One region of the Pseudomonas sp. SMV7 genome, then DNA from elsewhere that is predicted to be linked to it. Evidence: predicted binding sites of a transcription regulator. Region 1 holds the regulator's gene; each other region holds the start of a gene.

The links. Region 1 encodes sigma-54, which starts transcription at its own class of promoters, with help from an activator protein. Its sites were predicted from a motif close to ANTGGCATNNANNTTGCTNT; they were not measured.
Region 2: flgB (flagellar basal body rod protein FlgB) is a predicted target of sigma-54. The motif match lies at 5,501-5,520, and genes of this name have one in related genera.
Region 3: ACLEJP_RS16725 (CmpA/NrtA family ABC transporter substrate-binding protein) is a predicted target of sigma-54. The motif match lies at 3,042-3,061, and genes of this name have one in related genera.

The regions. Positions count from the first base shown of each region.
Region 1 is NZ_JBKGGT010000009.1:184,072-191,787, forward strand. It holds gene pmbA (metalloprotease PmbA) at 1-543, shown strand, start outside; gene ACLEJP_RS13670 (FagA protein) at 660-1,052, shown strand; gene ACLEJP_RS13675 (class II fumarate hydratase) at 1,055-2,431, shown strand; gene ACLEJP_RS13680 (HPr family phosphocarrier protein) at 2,485-2,757, opposite strand; gene rapZ (RNase adapter RapZ) at 2,777-3,631, opposite strand; gene ptsN (PTS IIA-like nitrogen regulatory protein PtsN) at 3,634-4,098, opposite strand; gene hpf (ribosome hibernation-promoting factor, HPF/YfiA family) at 4,111-4,419, opposite strand; gene ACLEJP_RS13700 (RNA polymerase factor sigma-54) at 4,499-5,992, opposite strand; gene lptB (LPS export ABC transporter ATP-binding protein) at 6,169-6,894, opposite strand; gene lptA (lipopolysaccharide transport periplasmic protein LptA) at 6,895-7,419, opposite strand; gene lptC (LPS export ABC transporter periplasmic protein LptC) at 7,406-7,716, opposite strand, start outside.
Region 2 is NZ_JBKGGT010000014.1:75,896-83,611, reverse strand. It holds gene ACLEJP_RS17790 (MFS transporter) at 1-643, shown strand, start outside; gene ACLEJP_RS17785 (flagellar brake protein) at 813-1,556, opposite strand; gene ACLEJP_RS17780 (flagella synthesis protein FlgN) at 1,638-2,105, opposite strand; gene flgM (flagellar biosynthesis anti-sigma factor FlgM) at 2,155-2,463, opposite strand; gene flgA (flagellar basal body P-ring formation chaperone FlgA) at 2,625-3,377, opposite strand; gene ACLEJP_RS17765 (chemotaxis protein CheV) at 3,455-4,384, shown strand; gene cheR (protein-glutamate O-methyltransferase CheR) at 4,436-5,263, shown strand; gene flgB (flagellar basal body rod protein FlgB) at 5,567-5,974, shown strand; gene flgC (flagellar basal body rod protein FlgC) at 5,977-6,420, shown strand; gene flgD (flagellar hook assembly protein FlgD) at 6,436-7,140, shown strand; gene flgE (flagellar hook protein FlgE) at 7,172-7,716, shown strand, end outside.
Region 3 is NZ_JBKGGT010000013.1:21,752-29,467, reverse strand. It holds gene ACLEJP_RS16735 (nitrate/nitrite transporter) at 1-1,005, opposite strand, end outside; gene ACLEJP_RS16730 (ANTAR domain-containing response regulator) at 1,200-1,775, opposite strand; gene ACLEJP_RS16725 (CmpA/NrtA family ABC transporter substrate-binding protein) at 1,787-3,001, opposite strand; gene ACLEJP_RS16720 (quinone-dependent dihydroorotate dehydrogenase) at 3,159-4,184, shown strand; gene rmf (ribosome modulation factor) at 4,281-4,496, opposite strand; gene rlmKL (bifunctional 23S rRNA (guanine(2069)-N(7))-methyltransferase RlmK/23S rRNA (guanine(2445)-N(2))-methyltransferase RlmL) at 5,057-7,249, shown strand; gene ACLEJP_RS16705 (sensor domain-containing diguanylate cyclase) at 7,344-7,716, shown strand, end outside.

The DNA.
Region 1 (7,716 bases):
CGCAAGTCGTCGTTCCTTGAGGGCACCCTCGGCCAACGCCTGTTCCCTACCTGGTTGACCCTCGACGAGCGCCCTCATATTCCGCGCGCATTGGGCAGCGCGGCGTTCGATGGCGACGGCCTGGCGACCTATGCCAAGCCGTTCGTGGACAAGGGTGAGCTGGTGTCCTACCTGCTGGGCACATATTCCGGGCGCAAGCTGGGCCTGCCAAGTACGGCCAATGCCGGCGGCGTGCATAACCTGTTCGTCAGCCATGGTGTCGAAGACCAGGCGGCGCTGATCCGGCGCATGGGCCGCGGGTTGCTGGTGACCGAGCTGATGGGGCATGGCCTGAACATGGTGACGGGCGATTATTCGCGTGGTGCGGCGGGCTTCTGGGTCGAAAATGGCGAGATCCAGCATGCGGTGCAGGAAGTGACCATTGCCGGCAACATGAAGGACATGTTCCAGCAGATTGTGGCGATTGGCAGCGATCTTGAGACCCGCAGCAATATCCACACCGGCTCGGTGTTGATCGAGCGGATGACGGTGGCGGGTAGCTGATCAGCAGAAGACAATTCAATCCCGGCCCCGAGCCGGGATTTTTGTTTCCGCACCTTTCCCTTGAAGTGATACAGCTTCTCAATTAATAATGAATATCATTAACCAGCAACCCGGCGATGATGTTCATGAAACCCGTCTTCCGCGAATTGCCCTACCTGGACAACTGGCGCTGGCTCAGCCTGCGCATCCGCTGCGCGCTCGCGCCCGACGAGCCGCGCCTGATCGAGCACTACCTGGCTGAAGGCCGCTATCTGGTGTGCTGCACCGAAACCTCGCCGTGGACAGTGGCACTGAGCGCCTTCCGCCTGCTGCTGGACACTGCCTGCGACCGCATGCTGCCGTGGCATTGGCGCTGCCAGTGCCTGGACCAGGCCTGGCGCCCGCTGCTGGACCTGCGCAACCTCGACCGCCAGGCCAACAACCAGCGCTGGCAACCTTATGCCCTGCAGCTGGCCAATTGCCGCCTGCTGCCGTCGATTTCCCCCGATGAACTGATGCAAGGATTCTGAAGATGAGTGATACCCGTATCGAGCGTGACAGCATGGGCGAACTGCAGGTACCGGCCCAGGCCCTGTACGGTGCCCAGACCCAGCGCGCGGTCGACAATTTCCCGATCAGCGGCCAGCGCATGCCCGTCCAGTTCATTCGCGCGCTGCTGTTGGCCAAGGCTGCGGCGGCCAAGGCCAACGTCGAGTTGCAACAGCTGTCCATGGCGCAGGGTGGGGCTATCGTCAGCGCCGTCGAACAACTGCTGGCGGGGGATTTCATCCAGCACTTCCCGGTGGATGTGTTCCAGACCGGTTCCGGCACCAGCTCGAACATGAACGCCAACGAGGTGATCGCCACCTTGGCCAGCCGTGCCCTGGGTGACACTGTCAGCGCCAACGACCATGTCAACTGTGGCCAGAGCAGCAATGACATCATCCCCACTACCATCCATGTCAGCGCTGCCTTGGCCCTGCACGAGCAGCTGCTGCCCGCCTTGGCGCATCTGGTGCAGGTGATCGAGGTCAAGTCGAAGCAAGTGCATCAGTACGTCAAGACTGGCCGCACGCACCTGATGGATGCCATGCCAGTGCGCATGAGCCAGGTGCTGGAGGGCTGGGCTGCACAGCTCAATGGCGCCAAGGCACATATCGAAGCCACCCTGCCGAGCTTGCAGGCGTTGGCCCAGGGTGGGACCGCGGTGGGGACCGGTATCAACGCGCACCCGCAATTCGCTGCCAGCTTCGCCCGTCAACTCAGCAGCCTGACCCGGATCGAGTTTTCCCCTGGGCAGAATCTGTTCGCCCTGATTGGCTCGCAGGACACCGCCGTAGCCCTGTCCGGCCAGCTCAAGACGGCTGCGGTGGCGTTGATGAAGATCGCCAACGACCTGCGCTGGATGAACTCCGGGCCCCTGGCCGGCCTGGGTGAGATCGAGCTGCAAGGCCTGCAGCCGGGCTCATCGATCATGCCAGGCAAGGTCAACCCGGTGATTCCGGAGGCCACCGCGATGGTCGCCGCCCAGGTGATCGGCAATGACGCCACCATCGCCATTGCGGGACAATCTGGCAACTTCGAGCTGAATGTGATGCTGCCGGTCATTGCCCGGAACCTGCTGGAAAGCATCGAGCTGATGGCCAATGCCAGCCGCCTGCTGGCCGACAAGGCTATCGCCAGCTTCAAGGTCAACGACAGCAAACTCAAGGAAGCCCTGGCGCGCAACCCGATCCTGGTCACGGCGCTGAACCCGATCATCGGTTACCTGAAGGCCGCCGAAATCGCCAAGACTGCCTACCAGCAGGGGCGCCCGATCATCGATGTGGCGCAGGAGCATACCGACCTGTCGCGTGAGCAACTGGAAACGCTGCTGGACCCGGAAAAGCTCACCGCTGGCGGTCTCTGACCCTGCTTCGCTGCCCAGGGTTGTCAGGCGTCGAGCCGCTGCCCTGGGCGGGTTTATTCGCCTTCGTCGAAATAGTTGTTGATCAACTCGACCAGCGCTTGCATGGCTTCGTCGTCCTGTTCCCCTTCGGTATGCAGGTACACCTGGGTGCCTTTGCCTGCCGCCAGCATCATTACCGCCATGATGCTCTTGCCATCCACCAGCTTGTCCGGCGCGCGGCCGACCCTGACCTGGCAGGGGAAGCGGCCGGCCACGCCGACAAACTTGGCTGCCGCCCGGGCGTGCAGCCCCAGCTTGTTGATGATGGTGATTTCACGGGCGGGCATCGTGGGGCGGATCCTTGGGCTAGAGGTCGCGGTGGCGGACCTGGACGTTTTTCAGGGATTGCTGCAGCAACTGGCCAAGGCGTTCGGTGAGGTATACCGAACGGTGGTGGCCGCCAGTGCAGCCAATGGCAATGGTGACATAGGCGCGGTTGCTGGCAGCGAAGCGGGGCAGCCACTTGAGCAGGTAGCTGGAAATGTCGTTGAACATCTCTTCGACGTCCGGCTGGGCGGCCAGGTAGTCGATCACCGGTTGCTCGAGGCCGGAATGCTCACGCAACTCGGGCTTCCAGTAGGGGTTGGGCAGGCAGCGCACGTCGAACACCAGGTCGGCATCGACCGGCATGCCGCGCTTGAAACCGAACGACTCGACCAGGAATGCCGTGCCAGGCTCGGGCTGGTTGAGCAGGCGCAGCTTGATCGAATCCCGCAGCTGGTAGAGATTCAGGCTGGTGGTGTCGATTTTCAGGTCAGCCAGGTCGGAAATCGGCCCGAGCAGTTCGCTCTCCACGCGGATTGCCTCTGCCAGCGAACGGTCGGCATTGGTCAGTGGGTGGCGTCGGCGGGTTTCCGAAAAGCGCTTGAGCAGGGTGTCTTCGTCCGCATCCAGGAACAGTACGTCGCACTTGATATGCCGGGCGCGGGCTTCCTCGAGCAGCTCGGGGAAACGGGACAGGTGGCTGGGCAGGTTGCGTGCGTCGATCGACACGGCGACCTTGGGTTGCAGCAGCTCGGTATTGATCAGGGCATTTTCCGCCAGCTGCGGCAGCAGCCCGGCGGGCAGGTTGTCAATGCAGTAGAAACCATGGTCTTCCAGGACGTCGAGGGCGGTGCTCTTGCCGGAGCCGGAGCGGCCGCTGACGATGATCAGGCGCATGTTCAGTGCTCGTTCTGTACGTCCAGGACAACCTGGAACAGGGCCTCGCTGCTGGTGGCCGCACGCAGGCGATCACGCACCTCCTTGCGATCAAGCATGCTGGCAATCTGGCGCAGCAGTTCCAGATGAGCATCGGTGGCGGCTTCTGGCACCAGCAGGACGAACAGCAGGTCCACCGGAGCACCATCGATGGCGTCGTAGTCGATCGGGGATTCCAGGTGCAGCAGGGCGCTGACCGGAGCTGAGCACCCGTGAAGCCGGCAGTGGGGAATGGCAATGCCATTACCGAAACCGGTCGAGCCGAGTTTTTCCCGGGCAACCAGTTTTTCGAAGACGTCCTGCATCTCCAGTTCCGGCACTTCTGCGGAGATGATGGTGGCGACCTTTTCCAGGGCGCGCTTCTTGCTGCCTCCCGGCACGTTCACCAGGGAACGGCCGGGGGTCAGGATGGTTTCAAGTCGGATCATGGATGAGGGGGATCAGCGGGCAGCTGCACCTTGCAGCAGGCTCTGCTGTTTTTCCTTGTGTTTTTTCAGTTGGCGGTCGAGCTTGTCGGCCAAGGCATCGATCGCTGCATACATGTCTTCGTGTTCGGCGTTGGCAACCACTTCGCCGCCGGGAATCTGCAGGGTCGCCTCGACCTTCTGCTGCAGCTTCTCGACCTTCATGATGACCTGCACGTTGGTGATCTTGTCGAAGTGACTTTCCACGCGAGCGAGCTTTTCAAGCACGTAATCGCGCAGTGGCTGGGTGACTTCTACATGCTGTCCACTGATATTGACTTGCATACAGCTTCTCCTTTGTTGCCCGTGCATAAAGAGGCAGGTCTTGCACCTGCCCCACAAACGCTGTGGCGCATCTCAGGGGCTACATCAGTCGCTTGCGTTCGCTCGACGGTGCGATGCCGAGAGACTCGCGGTACTTGGCGACGGTGCGACGGGCTACCTGGATGCCTTGTGCCTCCAGTAAACCAGCGATCTTGCTGTCACTCAATGGCTTTTTCTGATTTTCCGCCGCAACCAGTTTCTTGATGATCGCGCGGATCGCCGTGGACGAGCATTCGCCGCCTTCGGAGGTGCTGACGTGGCTGGAGAAAAAGTATTTCAGTTCGTAGATGCCACGCGGAGTGTGCATGTATTTCTGCGTGGTAACCCGCGAAATGGTCGACTCGTGCATGCCCACGGCCTCGGCGATGTCATGCAGCACCAGGGGTTTCATCGCTTCGTCGCCGTGGTCGAGGAAGCCGCGCTGGTGCTCGACGATCTGCGTGGCCACCTTCATCAGGGTCTCGTTGCGGCTTTGCAGGCTCTTGATGAACCAGCGCGCTTCCTGCAGCTGGTTGCGCATGAAGGTGTTGTCGGCACTGGTATCGGCCCGGCGCACGAACCCGGCGTACTGCGGGTTGACGCGCAGGCGCGGGATGGCTTCCTGGTTCAGCTCCACCAGCCAGCGGTCATTGTCCTTGCGCACGATGACGTCGGGCACCACGTATTCAGGTTCGCTGGACTCGATCTGCGACCCGGGGCGCGGGTTGAGGCTCTGCACCAGCTCGATGACCTGGCGCAGCTCGTCTTCCTTGATTTTCATGCGCCGCATCAGCTGGCTGTAATCGCGGCTGCCGAGCAGGTCGATGAAATCGGTGACCAGGCGCTTGGCTTCGTTCATCCACGGCGTGTTGGCTGGCAGCTGGCGCAGTTGCAGCAGCAGGCATTCGCCGAGGTTGCGAGCGCCGACGCCCGCCGGCTCGAACTGCTGGATGCGGTGCAGTACCGCTTCGACTTCGTCCAGCTCGATATCCAGCTCAGGGTCGAAACCGGCGCAGATTTCCTCAAGGGTGTCTTCCAGGTAGCCCTGGCCATTGATGCTGTCGATCAGGGTGACGGCGATCAGGCGGTCGGTATCCGACATCGGTGCCAGGTTCAGCTGCCATAGCAGGTGGCTTTGCAGGCTTTCGCCGGCCGATGTTCGCGTGGTGAAGTCCCATTCGTCATCGTCGCTGCTCGGCAGGCTGCTGGCGCTGGTCTGGTAGATGTCTTCCCAGGCGGTGTCGACCGGCAGCTCGTTGGGAATGCGCTCGCTCCACTCACCGTCTTCAAGGTTGTCGGCACTGCTGGTGCTTTCCTGGAAGCTGTTGTCCTGGACTTCGGCGACCGGTTTGTTCTCGGCGTTGTCCGCCATCGGGTCGCTGTTGTCGAAGTCGTCGCCGTCTTCCTGACGTTCGAGCATCGGGTTCGACTCCAGCGCTTCCTGGATTTCCTGTTGGAGGTCCAGGGTGGAGAGCTGGAGCAGGCGGATGGCCTGTTGCAACTGCGGCGTCATCGTCAGTTGCTGGCCCATTTTTAGGACGAGCGATGGTTTCATGGCTGGGGCTTAATACCTTGTTCGCCGGCGCGCATGCGCCATCCACTACACGGGGGCGCCGGAGCGCCAGATCAAGCAAGTTTTATGCCTTAAATTGTAGCGTTTGCCTAGAGCGCCGTAACAACTTTACCCCCCATTCCAGGGCGAATTGCCAGTGCTCCAGGCGCGTGCCAGGGTCAGAGCCGGAACTCGTGGCCCAGGTAAACCTCTTTGACCAAGTCGTTGGCCAGGATGGTCTCGGCATCGCCTTCGGCGATGAGGCGGCCATCATTGACGATATAGGCGGTTTCGCAGATATCCAGGGTTTCGCGGACGTTGTGGTCGGTGATCAGCACACCGATGCCCTTGGCCTTGAGGTGGTGGATGATCTGCTTGATGTCGCCGACGGAGATCGGGTCGACACCGGCAAACGGTTCGTCCAGCAGGATGAACTTGGGCGCGGTCGCCAGTGCACGGGCAATCTCGACGCGGCGGCGTTCGCCACCGGACAGGCTCATGCCGAGGTTGTCGCGAATGTGGCTGATGTGGAACTCCTGCAGCAGGCTTTCCAGTTCCTTGCGCCGGCCTTCGCGGTCGAGGTCCTTGCGGGTCTCGAGGATCGCCATGATGTTGTCGGCCACCGACAGTTTACGGAAGATCGAGGCTTCCTGCGGCAGGTAGCCGATACCGGCGCGGGCGCGACCGTGCATGGGCTGGTGGCTGACATCGAGGTTGTCGATCAGCACGCGGCCCTGCTCGGCCTGGACCAGGCCGACGATCATGTAGAAGCAGGTGGTCTTGCCGGCGCCATTGGGGCCGAGCAGGCCGACGATCTGGCCGCTGTCGATCGACAGGCTGACGTCACGCACGACTTGCCGCCCCTTGTAGCTCTTGGCCAGGTGCTGGGCTTTGAGGGTTGCCATTTACTCGGCCTTCTTCTTGGGCTGGATCACCATGTCGATACGCTGACGCGGCGAAGTCACGTTGCCACCACGACCGGCGGTCGCCACCTGGGTCTTGGTGTTGTAGACGATCTTCTCGCCTTCGGTGGTGTTGCCTTCGTTCTCGACCTTGGCGCGATCGGTGAGGACCACCATGTCCTTTTGCGCCTGGTACTGGATGGTGACCGCCCAGCCCTTCATCTTGTCCGGCTTGGCTGCGCTCTGCTGCTGCTCGAAGTAGGCCAGGTTGCCCACCGAGGTCACCACGTCGATGTCGCCGGAGGCGGAGCGGGTGATGGTCACGGTGTTGCCTTTGATCATCATCGAACCCTGGGTGATGATCACGTCGCCGGTGTAGGTGGCCACGCCCTGCTTGTCGTCCAGGTGGGCATTGTCGGCCTGGATGCGGATAGGCTGGTCACGATCATTCGGCAGGGCGAGGGCGCTCGCGCTTCCCAGTGCTGCGCTCAGGCTGAGCAAAAGGGGGAGGGTTTTAACGAGCCTCATACTGTCCTCTTACGTTAGAGAGCAAGTCCATCTTGCCTTCTTTCAAATACGCTTTCATTCCTTTACCCGTAGTCGTGCCACCGGCGCCGTCGATTCTAACGGCTTGCTCGGTCTGCGCATATTGCTTCTGCGGGAACACGGTCATGCGTGAGCTGGTAATGATGGTTTCACGCTGCTTTTCGTCGGTACGGGCCACCCGCACGTTGTCGATCAGTTCGACTTCGCTGCCGTCCGGGTTGACCTCGGCGCGGGTGCTCTGCACGTGCCACGGGAACGCGGTGCCGCGGTACAGGTGCA
Region 2 (7,716 bases), on a different contig from region 1:
GCAGATCGGCCTGTTCATGGGTAGCTGCATTTTCGCCGGCCTGCTGGTGCAGTGGCCGCTGGGCTGGCTGTCGGACCGTTACGACCGGGCGGTACTGATCCGTAGCGTGGCAGTGGGCCTGGCGCTGGCTTCGGCGCCGCTGGCGATACTGCCCAGCGTACCGCTGGAGTTGTTGTTTGGCGTGGGCTTCCTGATTTCGTTGCTGCAGTTCTGCCTGTATCCGCTGGCGGTGGCGTTCTCCAACGACCATGTGGAGAGCGAGCGACGGGTGTCGCTGACCGCGATGCTGCTGGTGACCTATGGCGTGGGCGCGTGCATCGGCCCGTTGGCAGCGGGTGTACTGATGAAGGTGCTGGGGGCGCAGATGCTGTACGCCTTCTTCGTGTTCTTCGCGCTGGTACTGGTATGGCGCATCCGGCCAAAAGCGGTGACCGGGCTGCACCAGGTGCAGGACGCGCCGTTGGGCCACGTGGCGATGCCGGCGGCCGGTTCGCCGTTGTCGGCGGCACTCGACCCGCGGGTGGATGAGCAGACCGTGCAGGACGTGATGCAGGCACCGGTGGCGGCGGAGGATACCGAGGCGGAAGAGAGGGGGACCGGGCAACCGGCGGCTGAGCCGCAAGAGGTCAGCAAGTCGGTGTAAGCCTGTGCCGGCCTCTTCGCGGGCATGCCCGCTCCCACAAGGACCGCATCAAGCCTGAGGGCTGCGCCTTCCCGGTGGGAGCGGGCGCGCCCGCGAAGAGGCCGGCACTGTAAGAACACAAATGAAAACGCCACCTCGAAAGGTGGCGTTGTTGTCTTGCAGCCGACGATCAATAGTCGTCCTTGTCGAACCGCCGCGCTTCTCGCTGCAACTGGTACACGAAGCTTTCGATCTTGCGCTGCGCCTGGCCGTTGAGGTTATGGAAGCGTACGCCGGCGAAGGTGGTATTGATCCGCTCTTCATAATGCAGGTGGCGCAGCTCGACCATGGTATCGACCAGGCCCAGTGGGTTGCCTGCCTTGAAGCGCTCGTACACCTGGCCCAGTTGCAGGCGATCCTCGACATTGCCGTCGAAGCGCAGTTTGCAGCCGGTGGCAGAAATATCCAGCAGCTTGCCGCGCAGGGCGCCATTGCCCTTGAGGTGGGCGCCATCGAGGATGATGTCGACCAGCTGCGACAGTTTCAGCGCTGCGCGGAAAGCATTGCGGCGTTGGTGATAGGTCATTTCCAGGGGCATGGCGCCCCGGTAGCAGCGGTGGCCATCGACCTCGCTGATCCGCAGCGCGTGGTTGCACTCCCAGGCAATGCGCACGCCATCGTGAAAACCTTCGACGCGGAAGTGCTCGCCGTTCTCGATGTACTTCTCGCCGTCGCGGGGGATCATTTCGTCCAGCGCCAGGGTATTGCTCTCACGGTCTACATGCACCACATAGCTCTGGAAGCGCTGGCTGCGGTCATGGAAGGTGATGATCAGAGGGTCGTGGCTTTCCTGCAGCTGCCGCAAGTTGGCCGCAATCTCCAAAGGGGTGTTCAGTACCTTTGGCGGCTGCGGGGCATCGGATTCATTGAACACGGCTTTATGATTCTCCAGGCAAAAGCGACACACGCAATTAACGGCATTTTGCCAGTATGTTCCGTGCCTTGATAGAAAAAATCAAACCTGGCTGAGCGCCCGTGGCTTGACCAGCGGCGACGTGCTGCCGCGGCTGTCGTAGAGCGACGGCGAGTCGCCACCCATGAGGATGCGGATCTGGTTGTTGGTGACGTTTTGCTGCACCTGGATGATCCGCCCGTTGGTCTCGTTGAGCTGCTGGCAGGCTTGCATCAACTGGCTGATGACGTCGAGTTGCTGCAGCAGCAGTTCACCGTTCGGTGATTGTGCTGCCACCGCCTCCACCCCGGCGCGATTGGCGCTCAGGCCCAGGCTGGTGAGCAGGTTGTTGCGCCGCGTGCCTTGCTGCTCCAGCAGCACGATCAAGGACTGCTTGCGGGCCAGGATGGTTTCCAGCAGCGCCATGTCACGCCCATGCAGAGCAACGGCCTCCTTCTGCAAGAGGTCGAGCAATTCCTGCATCGGTGCGATGTCGTCTTCGATCAGTTGCAGCAAGGTGGTGTCGTGCATGGCTAACTCTTGGCTGTTTGGGCGTCCGTGAAGTCAGCGCGCCGAACGGTCAGCGCTGGGCTTCGAAATCGAGCAGTTTGCTGGCGACCCGGCCGGCATCGACCTGGTAGCTGCCGTCGGCGATCGCCTGTTTCAACTGGGCCACACGGGCGCTGTTGACCACCGGCTCGTCGCGCAGCTTGTCGCTGATCTTCTGCAACTGCTGTGCCTCCTGGCTGAGGTGTACCGCTTCTCCGCTGGCGCTGGTGGTTGCTTCCTGGCTGGCTGCCGGTTTTTCGGCGCTGCCGGATGCGCTGTTGCTGCGCACGCCGCCCGTGACGGACGGAGAATTATTTACACGACTGAAGTCGATGACCATGATCAGAAACCTCTGGGTATTTGGACGCTTGCCTTGTTTTCGGCCAACCCGAAAGAAACTTTAGGCACAAATGCGTAGCCGCCTGTCGGCAAGCTTGCGAACCCGTTTTCTGACACAGTTTAGGAGCAGCGGTTCCTCACCGCCAGCGCAATGTCGGCTGGCTACATGCTCACCTCGACCTGGCCCGGGCCGGTGACCCTGGCCTTGACCACCCGTTTGGAATTGAGGTTACGCACCCGGATCTGCTCGCTCAGGCCGCCCTTGCCCAGCGCTTCGCCGGGCATGCGTACGCTCAGGCTGCCGCTGCGGGCGATGATCACCACGTGGTCGCCCTTGCGCACCACCTCGGCCTGTTCCAGGTGCTGCGGGGTGAGCACCTGGTCGATCACCGTGGGGCGCAGCATCTTCATGCCGACCGCTTGGTCCAGTTCGGTCAGGAAGCCTTGCCCCAGGGTGCCGACATCGCGCTCGCGCAGGGCCACGTCGCCTTCGCTCACCACGTTGTCGCGCTTCAACGGGCGGGTCGCCACCACGACTTCGCGGAACAGCCGCACGGTGGCCGGCACGAACACGGTCCACGGCGCTGCGCTGTCGCAACGCACCTTCACCGTAACCCGGCCCAACGGTTGTGCCGGGCTTTCCAGCGAGGCGTCCAGCTGCTGGCTGCACAGCGGCATGCGCAGGCGTGGGTCCAGCGGGTTGACCTGGATTTCGTAGCGGCCGGCGGTCTGGGTGGTGGCCAGGTAATCTTCGACGCTGAATTCAAGAAACCCTTGGGTGACACCGATAAGCTGTTCAGGCAAGGTAAACGCGTCCGCTACCGTGCGAACGCCAGGCGTCAGCAGGCACAGCACGGCCAGCGAGCCAGTCAGCAGGCGCGTCAATCGTCGGGAAAATGTCGTTTTCGTGTACATGACGCTCAAAAAAGCAAAGCCCGTGCCGACTTGCTAGGTGAGTGGCACCGAAAGGCTCAAAGGTAGAGGAGACTGGCATGGCAGGTGTTATGGATTCGGTCAACCAGCGCACGCAGCTGGTCGGGCAGAACCGCCTGGAATTGCTGCTGTTCCGCCTCAATGGCGAACAGCTATACGGCATCAACGTGTTCAAGGTCAGGGAAGTGCTGCAATGCCCTGCACTGACCTTGCTGCCCAAGGCGCACCCGGTGGTGCGCGGCGTTGCCAATATTCGCGGGGCGACCATCCCGATCCTCGACCTGTCGATGGCCACCGGGCTGCGGCCGCTGCAGGAAGACACGCGCAACAGCTTCGTGATCATTACCGAGTACAACACCAAGACCCAAGGCTTCCTGGTGCATTCGGTGGAACGTATCGTCAACATGAACTGGGAAGAAATCCATCCGCCACCCAAGGGTACCGGCCGCGATCACTACCTGACCGCAGTCACCCGGGTAGACAACCGCATGGTCGAGATCATCGACGTGGAGAAGGTGCTGGCCGAGGTGGCGCCATCGTCCGAGTCGGTGTCGGCGGGGGTGATCGATGCCGAGGTGCAGGACAAGGCCGTGCTGCTGCGGGTGCTCACCGTCGACGATTCGTCGGTGGCGCGCAAGCAGGTCAGCCGCTGCCTGCAGACAGTAGGGGTCGAGGTGGTGGCGCTCAATGACGGTCGCCAGGCCCTGAACTACCTGCGTCAGCTGGTGGACGAGGGCAAGAAGCCGGAAGAAGAGTTCCTGATGATGATCTCCGACATTGAAATGCCGGAAATGGATGGCTACACGCTGACCGCGGAGATCCGCAGTGACCCACGCATGCAAAAATTGCATATCTGCCTGCATACTTCGCTTTCCGGGGTGTTCAACCAGGCAATGGTGAAGAAGGTCGGGGCGGATGACTTCCTGGCCAAGTTCAAGCCGGACGACCTGGCCCAGCGGGTGGTCGACCGGATCAAGGCGGCACATTGAAAGCGCCGGGGGCAAGCCCCCGGCACCAGTGATTGAAAAGAGGCGGCAGAAGTGTCTACGGGTAATTTGGATTTCGAACAGTTCCGGGTCTTCCTGGAGAAAGCCTGTGGCATCCTGCTGGGGGATAACAAGCAGTACCTGGTTTCCAGCCGTCTCAACAAGCTGATGGAACAACAGGGCATCAAGAACCTGGGCGAGCTGGTACAGCGCATCCAGGCCCAGCCGCGAGGTGGCTTGCGCGAGCAGGTGGTCGATGCCATGACCACCAACGAGACCCTGTGGTTTCGCGACACCTACCCGTTCGAAGTACTGAAGAACAAGGTGATTCCGGAGTTCATCCGCAACAACCCCGGGCAGCGCCTGCGCATGTGGTCGGCGGCCTGTTCGTCGGGGCAGGAGCCGTATTCCATCTCGATGGCCATCGACGAGTTCGAGCGCAGCAACCTGGGGCAGTTGAAGATGGGCGCGCAGATCGTCGCCACCGACTTGTCCGGCAGCATGCTGACCAACTGCAAGACTGGCGAGTACGACAGCCTGGCGATTGCCCGCGGCTTGTCCCAGGAGCGCCTGCAGCGTTACTTCGACACCAAGGGGCCGGGGCGCTGGGCGGTCAAGCCGGCGATTCGCAGCCGTGTCGAGTTCCGCTCGTTCAACCTGCTCGACAGCTATGCCAGCCTGGGCAAGTTCGACGTGGTGTTCTGCCGTAACGTGCTGATCTACTTCTCGGCGCAGGTGAAGAAGGACATCCTGATGCGCATCCATGGCACCCTGAAACCGGGTGGCTACCTGTTCCTTGGCGCTTCCGAGGCGCTGAACGGACTGCCGGACCATTACCAGATGGTGCAGTGCAGCCCGGGGATCATCTACCAGGCCAAGTAAGCACAGAAGGCCGGCAGCGAAAGTTGCCGGCCTTTTCGTTTGTCTGCTCTGGCCGCTTCGCGGGCGCGCCTGCGAAAAGCCGGAACAGGAAAAGCTGACGTCAATTTTTTGTTTTGCCGCTTTTGCCGCCTGGCAATTGCCGCTTTCGCCGCTCCGGGCGGAAGGCCTTTGCCGCTTTTCTGGCATCACTCTGACAGCACCGCTCCCTGGAAGCCCGTATTTGCAGGCTTTCAGTTGGTTGGCACAGCCCTTGCTATAGCTTGGCCAACGATATTCCGGTCAACCTTCGAAGGTTTCCCCGACATGAGCATCAGTTTCGACAAGGCGCTTGGCATCCATGAAAAGGCCCTGGGCTTCCGCGCCCAGCGCGCCGAAGTGCTGGCCAACAACATCGCCAACGCCGACACGCCCAACTACAAGGCGCGTGACATGGACTTCGCTTCGGTGCTCGCCGCCGAAAGCGACAAGCAGCAGAGCGGCCGTTTCAGCCTCGACCGCACCAACAGCCGGCACATCGAGGCCGAAGGCCTGGCCATGGCCGACGATACCCTGAAGTACCGCACGCCGCTGCAGCCGTCGATCGACCAGAACACCGTGGACGCGCAGATCGAGCAATCGAACTACACCGAAAACGCGGTCGGCTTCCAGGCCAGCTTCACCTTGCTCAACAGTAAATTCAAAGGGCTGGTATCGGCCCTGCGGGGAGAATGACCATGTCCCTTTCCAGTGTCTTCAACATTGCCGGTAGCGGCATGAGTGCGCAGAACACGCGCCTGAACACCGTTGCTTCGAACATTGCCAACGCCGAGACCGTGTCCTCGAGCATCGACCAGACCTACCGCGCTCGCCACCCGGTGTTCGCCACTACCTTCCAGGATGCCCAGGCCGGCAGCAGCCAGTCGCTGTTCGAAGACCAGGGCGAAGCCGGGCAAGGCGTGCAGGTAAAAGGCATCGTCGAGGACCAGAGCAACCTCGAAGCCCGCTACGAGCCGAACCACCCGGCGGCGAACAAGGATGGCTATGTCTACTACCCGAACGTCAACGTGGTCGAGGAAATGGCCGACATGATTTCCGCCAGCCGGGCATTCCAGACCAACGCCGAGCTGATGAACACGGCCAAGAGCATGATGCAGAAAGTCCTGACCCTGGGTCAGTGATAAGGAAACCAGACCATGGCAATCGATACTACCGGCGTGAATCTCAACGAAGTGCTTGCGGCGTCGGGTGTGGGTACCAACACCAAGAAGACCGTGGACACCGCATCCAAGACCGGCACCGACTCGCTCGGCAAGGATGCCTTCCTGCAGTTGCTGGTGACCCAGATGCAGCACCAGAACCCGCTGGACCCGCAGGACAACGGTGAATTCGTTGCTCAGTTGGCGCAGTTCAGCAGCCTCGAGGGCATCACCTCGCTGAACGAATCGGTCAGTGCCATTACCAGTGCCATGGCCTCGTCCCAGGCACTGCAGGCGTCGTCGCTGGTCGGTCGCTCGGTGGTGGTGCAGAACGACAAGGCTATCGTCGATACCACCCAAAGCTTCAACGCGCAGTTCGTGGTACCGCAAGCCATCGGCGAAGCGAAGATCACCATCAAGGACAAGGACGGCAACACCGTCAAGACCATCGAACTGGGTGAGCAGAAGGCCGGTTACGCCGACTTCATCTGGGACGGTACCAACAATAGCGGCGCGAAAGTCGACCCGGGCACCTACACCTTCACCGCCAGCACCACGGTGGATGGCAAGGCCGTGCAGATGAACACGCTGTTGCCGGCCAAGGTGACCAGCGTCAGCTTCAGTTCCGCCGGCGAAATGGTGCTCAACCTCGCTGGCGTTGGCAAAGTGTCCCTCTCCGACGTGCAAACCATCGGTATCTAAGGCCCATTAGTGCGGCAAAAGGAGCGAATTCATGTCTTTCAATATCGGCCTTAGCGGTCTGTACGCAGCAAACAAGCAACTGGATGTCACCGGCAACAACATCGCCAACGTCAACACCACCGGTTTCAAGTCGTCGCGCGCCGAGTTCGCCGATGTCTATGCCGGTGCCAACCGCCTGGGCGTGGGCAAGAACCAGGTCGGTAACGGTGTGCGTCTGGCGGCCGTTTCCCAGCAGTTCACCCAGGGTGACGTCAACAACACCGGCAATGTGCTGGACATGGGTATCCAGGGGCAGGGCTTCTTCGTGCTGTCCGATAACGGCTCGCGCGTCTATACCCGTGCCGGTGCCTTCCAGGCCAGCAAGGACAACTTCGTGGTGACCTCGGACGGCCTGCGCCTGCAGGGTTATGCCGCTGACTCGACCGGCAAGATCCAGAAGGGCGTGCTGAGCGATCTGCAGATCGACACCTCGGCACTGCAGCCCAAGGCCACTTCCCTGATCGACCAGGGCATCAACCTGAACTCTTCGGCCGCTGACATCCCGCTGGAAGTCGACGATGGTACTGGTGCGATGGT
Region 3 (7,716 bases), on a different contig from region 1:
CATCACGCCGATCTCCTGGCGGAAGCGCTGCGGCACCAGCTGGAACACCGCGCCATTGCCGGCACCAAGGCCCAGCATGGCACTGACGAACAGCGCCAGGGCGGCGGCTGCGCTGGGCAGGTTGAAGCCGACCGCAGCGATACAGATGGCCGCCACGCTGTACATGCCCAGCAGCGTGCGGATGCCGCCGAAACGGTCGGCAAGCGCGCCGCCGAGCGGGCGCATCAGGCTGCCGGCGAACACGCAGGCGGCGGTGTAGTAGCCGGCGGTGACCGGGCTCAGGCGGTACTGGTCGCTGAAGTAGCCGGGCAGGGCGCTGGCCAGGCCGATGAAGCCGCCGAAAGTGACACTGTAGAAGAACATGAACCACCAGCTGTCGCGGTCGCCCAGGGCCTTGAGGTAGTCGGCCATGGCTTTCGGCTTGGGCCGCTGCGGGGCATTGCGTGCCAGCAGGGCGAACACCAGCAGCGTCAGCGCCAGCGGGATCAGCGCGAAGCCGAACACATTGTTCCAGCCAAAGCCTGCGGCCAGCGCCGGTGCCAACAGGGCGGCGAACACCGTACCGGAGTTGCCGGCACCGGCGATGCCCATGGCCTTGCCCTGGTGTTGCGGTGGGTACCATTGCGAGGCCAGCGGTAGCGACACGGCGAACGAGGCACCGGCAAAGCCGAGGAACACGCCCAGCAGCAGCGCCTGTTCATAGCTGTGCACGCCCAGGTGCCAGGCCGCCGCAAGCGCGACGATGACCACCACCTGGCCGATCAGGCCGGCAGTCCTGGGTGACAGGCGGTCGACCAGCACGCCCATGACAAAACGCAGGATCGCCCCGGCCAGGATCGGTGTAGCCACCATCAGGCCCCGTTGCTGTGCGCTCAGCTGCAGGTCGGCGGCAATCTGCACCGCCAGCGGGCCGAGCAGGTACCAGACCATGAAGCTGAGGTCGAAGTACAGGAACGCGGCGAACAGGGTGGGCACATGCCCGGATTTCCAGAAGCTGGTACTCATCGAACACCTCACTTGGCAATGCAGCGGAACGAAAAAGACGCCGCTTCCCGCTCCACGGCCGTGGAGGGGAGAGCGACGTCTTTGTCGGGATCAAGTGGGCAACCGCCGTTGGTTACCGGTGCAATTCGTTCAGCAAGAGATGGGCCAACCTTGCCAGGCGACCTGGTATTTGTAGGAGCGCGTAAGGCAGGCTGCTAACCGAGCATCTCGTGCATGGCGATGATCTGCTCGGCCACCTGGATCAGCTTCTGCTGCCGGCTCATGGCCTGGCGGCGCATCAGGGTGTAGGCCTGTTCCTCGTTGCAGTCCTTCATCTTCATCAGCAAACCCTTGGCCTGCTCGACACGCTTGCGCTCGGCCAGCTGCTGGTCGCGGGCGAGCAACTGCGCCTTCAGCGCCTGGTCACTTTCGAAGCGGGCCATGGCCACATCCAGGATCGGCTGCAGCCGCGCGGCATGGATGCCCTCGACGATGTAGGCGCTGACGCCCGCCTGGATCGCCTGGCGCATCACCGCAGGGTCGTGTTCGTCGGTGAACAGCACAATGGGGCGTGGCTGGTCCCGGCTGACCAGCACCACCTGTTCCATCACATCACGGTCTGGTGAATCGGTATCGATCAGCACCACGTCCGGGCGCACTGTTTCGACGCAGGCAGGCAGGTCGATGGTCAGGCCTGGGGCTTCGATGACTTCGAAACCGGCCTCGCTCAGTGCCGCCTTGAGACGGCCGAGTTTGTTCTGGGTATCGTCGATCAGCAGGATACGCAACATGCTCGTCTCCCTCACGCGCCGACACGGGCATCGGGCAGCTCGCCCAGGGCATGCAGGCTGAAACTGCGGGCATAGGCGTAAGGGTCGCTGCCATCCCAGCGGGTGCCGTCGATCAGCAGGCTGCTGCGCATTGCCTGCTCGGGGCAGGCCACGCCCAGGCTCTGTGCCGCTTCACGGTACAGGGCCAGTTGCTGGACCTGGCTGGCCACGCCAAGGTAGTCGGGGTCCGCGCGCAGCAGGCCCCAGCGGCGGAACTGGGTCATGAACCACATGCCGTCGGACAGGTAGGGCAGGTTGGCCTTGCCGTGGTCGTGCAGGCGCAGGGCATGCGGGTCTTGCCAGTGGTTGCCCAGGCCATCCTGGTAATGGCCGAGCAGGCGCGGCTCGATGCGCTCCAGCGGGGTGTCCAGGTAGGCGCTGCCACTGAGCAGCTGGGCGGTGCTGCGGCGGTTCTCCGGGCTTTGCTCGATGAAGCGACTGGCGGCGAGAATCGCCTTGATCAGCGCGCGGGCGCTGTTGGGGTACTGCTCGGCGAAGGCGCGGGCACAGGCCAGGACCTTTTCCGGGTGGTCCGGCCAGATCGACTGGCTGGTGGCCAGGGTGAAGCCTTGGCCCCTGGCCACCGCGTCGGCGGCCCAGGGTTCGCCCACGCAGAAACCGTCGATGCGCCCGGCCTGGATGTGCGCGGCCATCTGCGCGGGCGGCACCACCACGCTGTCGACGTCGCGCAACGGGTGGATGCCCTGGCTGGCCAGCCAGTAATACAGCCACATGGCATGGGTGCCGGTGGGGAAGGTCTGGGCGAAGGTCAGGCGTGCGCCATGCTGGTGCACCAGGCGCGCCAGTGCCTCGGGGTTGGTCACGCCCTTGCGTTGCAGGGCCGGCGACAAGTTGATCGCCTGGGCGTTCTGGTTCAGCCCCATCAGCACGGCCATGGCACTGGCCGGTACGCCACCGATGCCCAGGTGCACGGCGTAGGCCAGGCCATACAGGCAATGTGCGGCATCCAGCTCGCCGCTGACCAGTTTGTCACGCAGCCCGGCCCAGGAACCCTGGCGCTGGAGGTTGAGGGTGAGGCCATGTTGCTGGGCAAAACCCTGGGTGGCGGCGACCACCACCGAGGCGCAGTCGGTCAGGGCCATGTAGCCGATGTTCAGGCTGGGCTTTTCCGGTGCGTCGCTGCCGTTGACCCAGGCCAGGGGCGTTGCTCGGAGTGCTGTGTTCACAAGGTTCCTCGCCCGTACTGATAAGGCTGTGGGCTTGTCTGGTGCAACCGATGTGCCATCTGACGGCAGTACTGGAGCAGCTGCCCCACGATTTGCTGTCATGCCGGCTGCGCGCTGGCTATAATCGCCCCCTCATCCACCCCGAGCCTCGCCGCCCATGTATACCCTGGCCCGCCAGCTGCTGTTCAAGCTTTCTCCGGAAACCTCCCACGACCTTTCCCTGGACCTGATCGGTGCCGGTGGCCGGCTCGGCCTCAACGCCGTGCTGTGCAAGCAGCCGGCGGCCCTGCCGGTCACGGTCATGGGCTTGAACTTCGCCAACCCGGTAGGCCTGGCGGCCGGCCTGGACAAGAACGGTGCGGCCATCGACGGTTTCGCCCAGCTGGGCTTCGGCTTCGTCGAAATCGGCACGGTCACCCCGCGCCCGCAGCCGGGCAACCCCAAGCCACGCCTGTTCCGCCTGCCGGAAGCCACGGCGATCATCAACCGCATGGGCTTCAACAACCTGGGCGTCGACCACCTGCTCGGCCGGGTGCGCGCGGCACGTTACAAAGGCGTGCTGGGCATCAACATCGGCAAGAACTTCGACACCCCGGTCGAGCGCGCCGTCGATGACTACCTGATCTGCCTGGACAAGGTCTACACCGACGCCAGCTACATCACGGTCAATGTCAGTTCGCCGAACACCCCGGGCCTGCGCAGCCTGCAGTTCGGTGACTCGCTCAAGCAACTGCTCGATGCCCTGGCCGAGCGTCGCGAGCAACTGGCTGGCATACATGGCAAGCGCGTGCCGCTGGCGATCAAGATCGCCCCGGACATGAGCGACGAGGAAACCGCCCTGGTGGCTGCCACGCTGATCGAGTCGGGCATGGATGCGGTGATCGCCACCAACACCACGCTGGGCCGTGAAGGTGTCGAGGGGCTGCCGCAGGGTGGCGAGGCGGGCGGCCTGTCGGGCGCGCCGGTTCTGCAGAAGAGCACGCACATCGTCAAGGTGCTGGCGGGTGAACTGGGTGGCAAGCTGCCGATCATCGCTGCCGGTGGCATTACCGAAGGCCGGCATGCCGCCGAGAAGATCGCCGCCGGGGCGAGCCTGGTGCAAATCTACTCGGGCTTCATCTACAAGGGGCCTGCGCTGATTCGCGAAGCGGTGGACGCTATCGCGGCGATGCCACGGGTTTGATCGGCGGGCAAAAAAAGGGCCCCTTCAAGGGGCCCCTGGGCCTTCGCCCGCCGCCCGGATAGGGCGTGCATGGTAAATCGAATTCAGTGTCCTCGTTCAGCCAACGGCGTGATTTTCGTTGAGTCTATGGATGCCAGCGGTGCCAGTCATTCCGTCCCAGTTATCACCGCGACCTTCGCGCCAGCCGTTGATCCAGGCTTGGCGAACTGATGGAAGATTGAAGGGGCAAAGTTCGCGGGATTTGCCGGTGACCCCGTATTGGTAGCCACGTGAATATGCTCTTTCCAACGGATCACGCTTAAGTCTTCTCATAGGGTGTTGCCCTCACTTGTTGACTGTAATGTCCCGTCGGCCTCTCCGAGGCCGGGCAGAGTCTTTCTGCCGGTGTGCGCTCGCTGCCGGCGTGGCGAGCTGAAAGTGCCGCCTCGTTGCGATGCGGCCTGAGACCAGTTCTATCGAATGCAGGTCACGGTGTGAATGATCGATTTGTCATAAGGACGTAACCTTTCCGAGGGTGAGGGGATAAGTAAATAAATGCGACTCAACCTTGTTTAACGTTGAGCCCGCTATGATCAGGGTTTGCCGAACCTTGACGTCATTTCGCCAGCGCTGCTGGCAGATGACAGAAATAATTTGAAATGCGACGAAGGGTCACATCTGCCCCGGCATCGCCAGAATTTTACGTACTGCCTGATGATCTAAGCTGTCCTTGCCACTGGGCCAGGCGCAGATTGGTCAGGCGGCCCGGCCGTTCACCGCACGCTCGCGTGTCGGGGAAGGCCACCCGCACACCTGCTGGAAAGGGGTGCGGCAAACATCGCGGGGTGATGCGTTGCCCCGTCAGTCAAATAGCCCAAGGCGCTGGATTACTCATGTCGGACCGTTTCGAACTCTATCTCACTTGCCCCAAAGGCCTGGAAGGCCTGCTTGCCGAAGAGGCCCGCAGCCTCGGCCTGGATGAGGTGCGTGAGCACACCTCGGCCATTCGCGGCGCCGCCGACATGGAAACCGCCTACCGCCTGTGCCTGTGGTCACGCCTGGCCAACCGGGTGCTGCTGGTGCTCAAGCGCTTCTCCATGAAGAACGCCGACGATCTCTACGACGGCGTGCACGCGGTCGACTGGGCCGACCACCTGGCTGCCGACGGCACCCTGGCGGTGGAATTCAGCGGTCACGGCTCGGGCATCGACAACACCCACTTCGGTGCGCTGAAGGTCAAGGATGCGATCGTCGACAAGCTGCGCAACCGCGAAGGCCTGCGCCCGTCGGTGGAAAAGATCGACCCTGACGTACGCGTGCACCTGCGCCTGGACCGCGGCGAAGCCATCCTGTCCCTCGACCTTTCCGGGCACAGCCTGCACCAGCGTGGCTACCGTTTGCAGCAAGGCGCTGCGCCGCTGAAGGAAAACCTGGCGGCGGCGGTGCTGATCCGTGCTGGCTGGCCGCGCATCGCCGCCGAAGGTGGCGCGCTGGCCGACCCGATGTGTGGTGTCGGCACCTTCCTGGTCGAAGCCGCGATGATCGCCGCCGACATCGCGCCCAACCTCAAGCGTGAACGCTGGGGCTTCAGTGCCTGGCTCGGCCACGTGCCGGCGCTGTGGCGCAAGGTGCATGAAGACGCGCAGGCGCGGGCCGAGGCCGGCCTGGCCAGGCCGCCGCTGTGGATTCGTGGCTACGAGGCCGACCCACGGCTGATCCAGCCGGGCCGCAACAACGTCGAGCGTGCCGGCCTGGGCGACTGGGTGAAGATCTACCAGGGTGAAGTCAGCACCTTCGAACCGCGCCCGGACCAGAACCAGAAAGGCCTGGTCATCAGCAACCCGCCCTATGGCGAGCGCCTGGGTGACGAGGCCAGCCTGCTGTACCTCTACCAGAACCTCGGCGAACGCCTGCGCCAGGCCTGCATGGGCTGGGAGGCCGCGGTGTTCACCGGCGCGCCGCAGCTGGGCAAGCGCATGGGCATTCGCAGCCACAAGCAGTACGCATTCTGGAACGGCGCGTTGCCGTGCAAGCTGCTGCTGTTCAAGGTGCAGCCTGATCAGTTCGTGACTGGCGAGCGCCGTGAGTCTGCCGCGTCAGGGGCGGACATCGACCTGCAGGCAGCGCTGCCCAGCGAGCCGGCGCGCCTGTCGGAAGGGGCGCAGATGTTCGCCAACCGCCTGCAGAAGAACCTGCGGCAACTGGGCAAGTGGGCCCGCCGCGAACAGGTCGACTGCTACCGTCTGTACGATGCCGACATGCCCGAGTACGCCTTGGCGGTCGACCTGTACCAGGACTGGGTGCACGTGCAGGAATATGCCGCGCCACGTTCGGTCGACCCGGACAAGGCCCAGGCGCGCCTGCTCGATGCACTGGCCGCCATCCCCCAGGCGCTGGGCATCGCGCCGCAGCGTGTGGTGCTCAAGCGCCGCGAACGGCAGAGTGGCACCCGCCAGTACGAGCGCCAGGCCACCGAAGGCCGCTTCCAGGAAGTCAGCGAAGGTGGCGTCAAGCTGCTGGTCAACCTCACCGACTACCTCGACACCGGGCTGTTCCTCGACCACCGCCCGATGCGCATGCGCATCCAGCGCGAGGCCGCCGGCAAGCGCTTCCTCAACCTGTTCTGCTACACCGCCACGGCCACCGTGCACGCCGCCAAGGGCGGGGCGCGCAGTACCACCAGCGTCGACCTGTCGAAAACCTACCTGGACTGGGCGCGGCGCAACCTGGCGCTCAACGGTTTCTCCGAGCGTAACCGCCTGGAACAGGGCGATGTGATGGCCTGGCTGGAAGGCAACCGCGACAGCTACGACCTGATCTTCATCGACCCACCGACCTTCTCCAACTCCAAGCGCATGGAAGGCGTGTTCGATGTGCAGCGTGACCACGTGCAACTGCTGGACCTGGCCATGGCACGCCTGGCCCCGGGCGGCGTGCTGTACTTCTCCAACAACTTCCGCAAGTTCCAGCTGGACGAACACCTGATGACGCGGTACGCGGTAGAGGAAATCACTGCCCAGACACTGGACCCGGATTTCGCCCGCAACAACCGCATTCACCGGGCCTGGCGTTTGCAGCTGCGGTGAGGCGACGAGGTACATTGCGCGGCTAATGGCCAATAGCTATAACTGACAGCAGGGCAGGATAATCCGCAGGACGCCGATGTGACGAGACGGGTGTATGTCGAAGCGTGGCGTGCGTGCGCGGTTGCTTGGCCTGTGCACAGAACGGGTGCCCGCCTGGGCAGCGGCGTTGGTCGCCCTGCTGTTGGGCGGCCTGCTGACGGCCGTCCTGGCGCTGGCTGCGCAAACCTTCCAGAAGCAGCAGTTGCGCCAGCGCTTCGAGCTGCTGGCCAGCGAACGCTTCAGCCGCATCGCCGAACGCTTTGACGAACAGCAGCAGCGCCTGGACGGGCTGCGCCGGTTCTTCAGCTTTTCCAGGCTCGTCACGCCGCGCGAGTTCAATGGCTACACCCGGCCATTGTTGCACCGCACCCTGGGCTATGCCTGGGCGCCGCGTGTCGAAGCTGCGCAACGCGCCGAGTTCGAGCGTC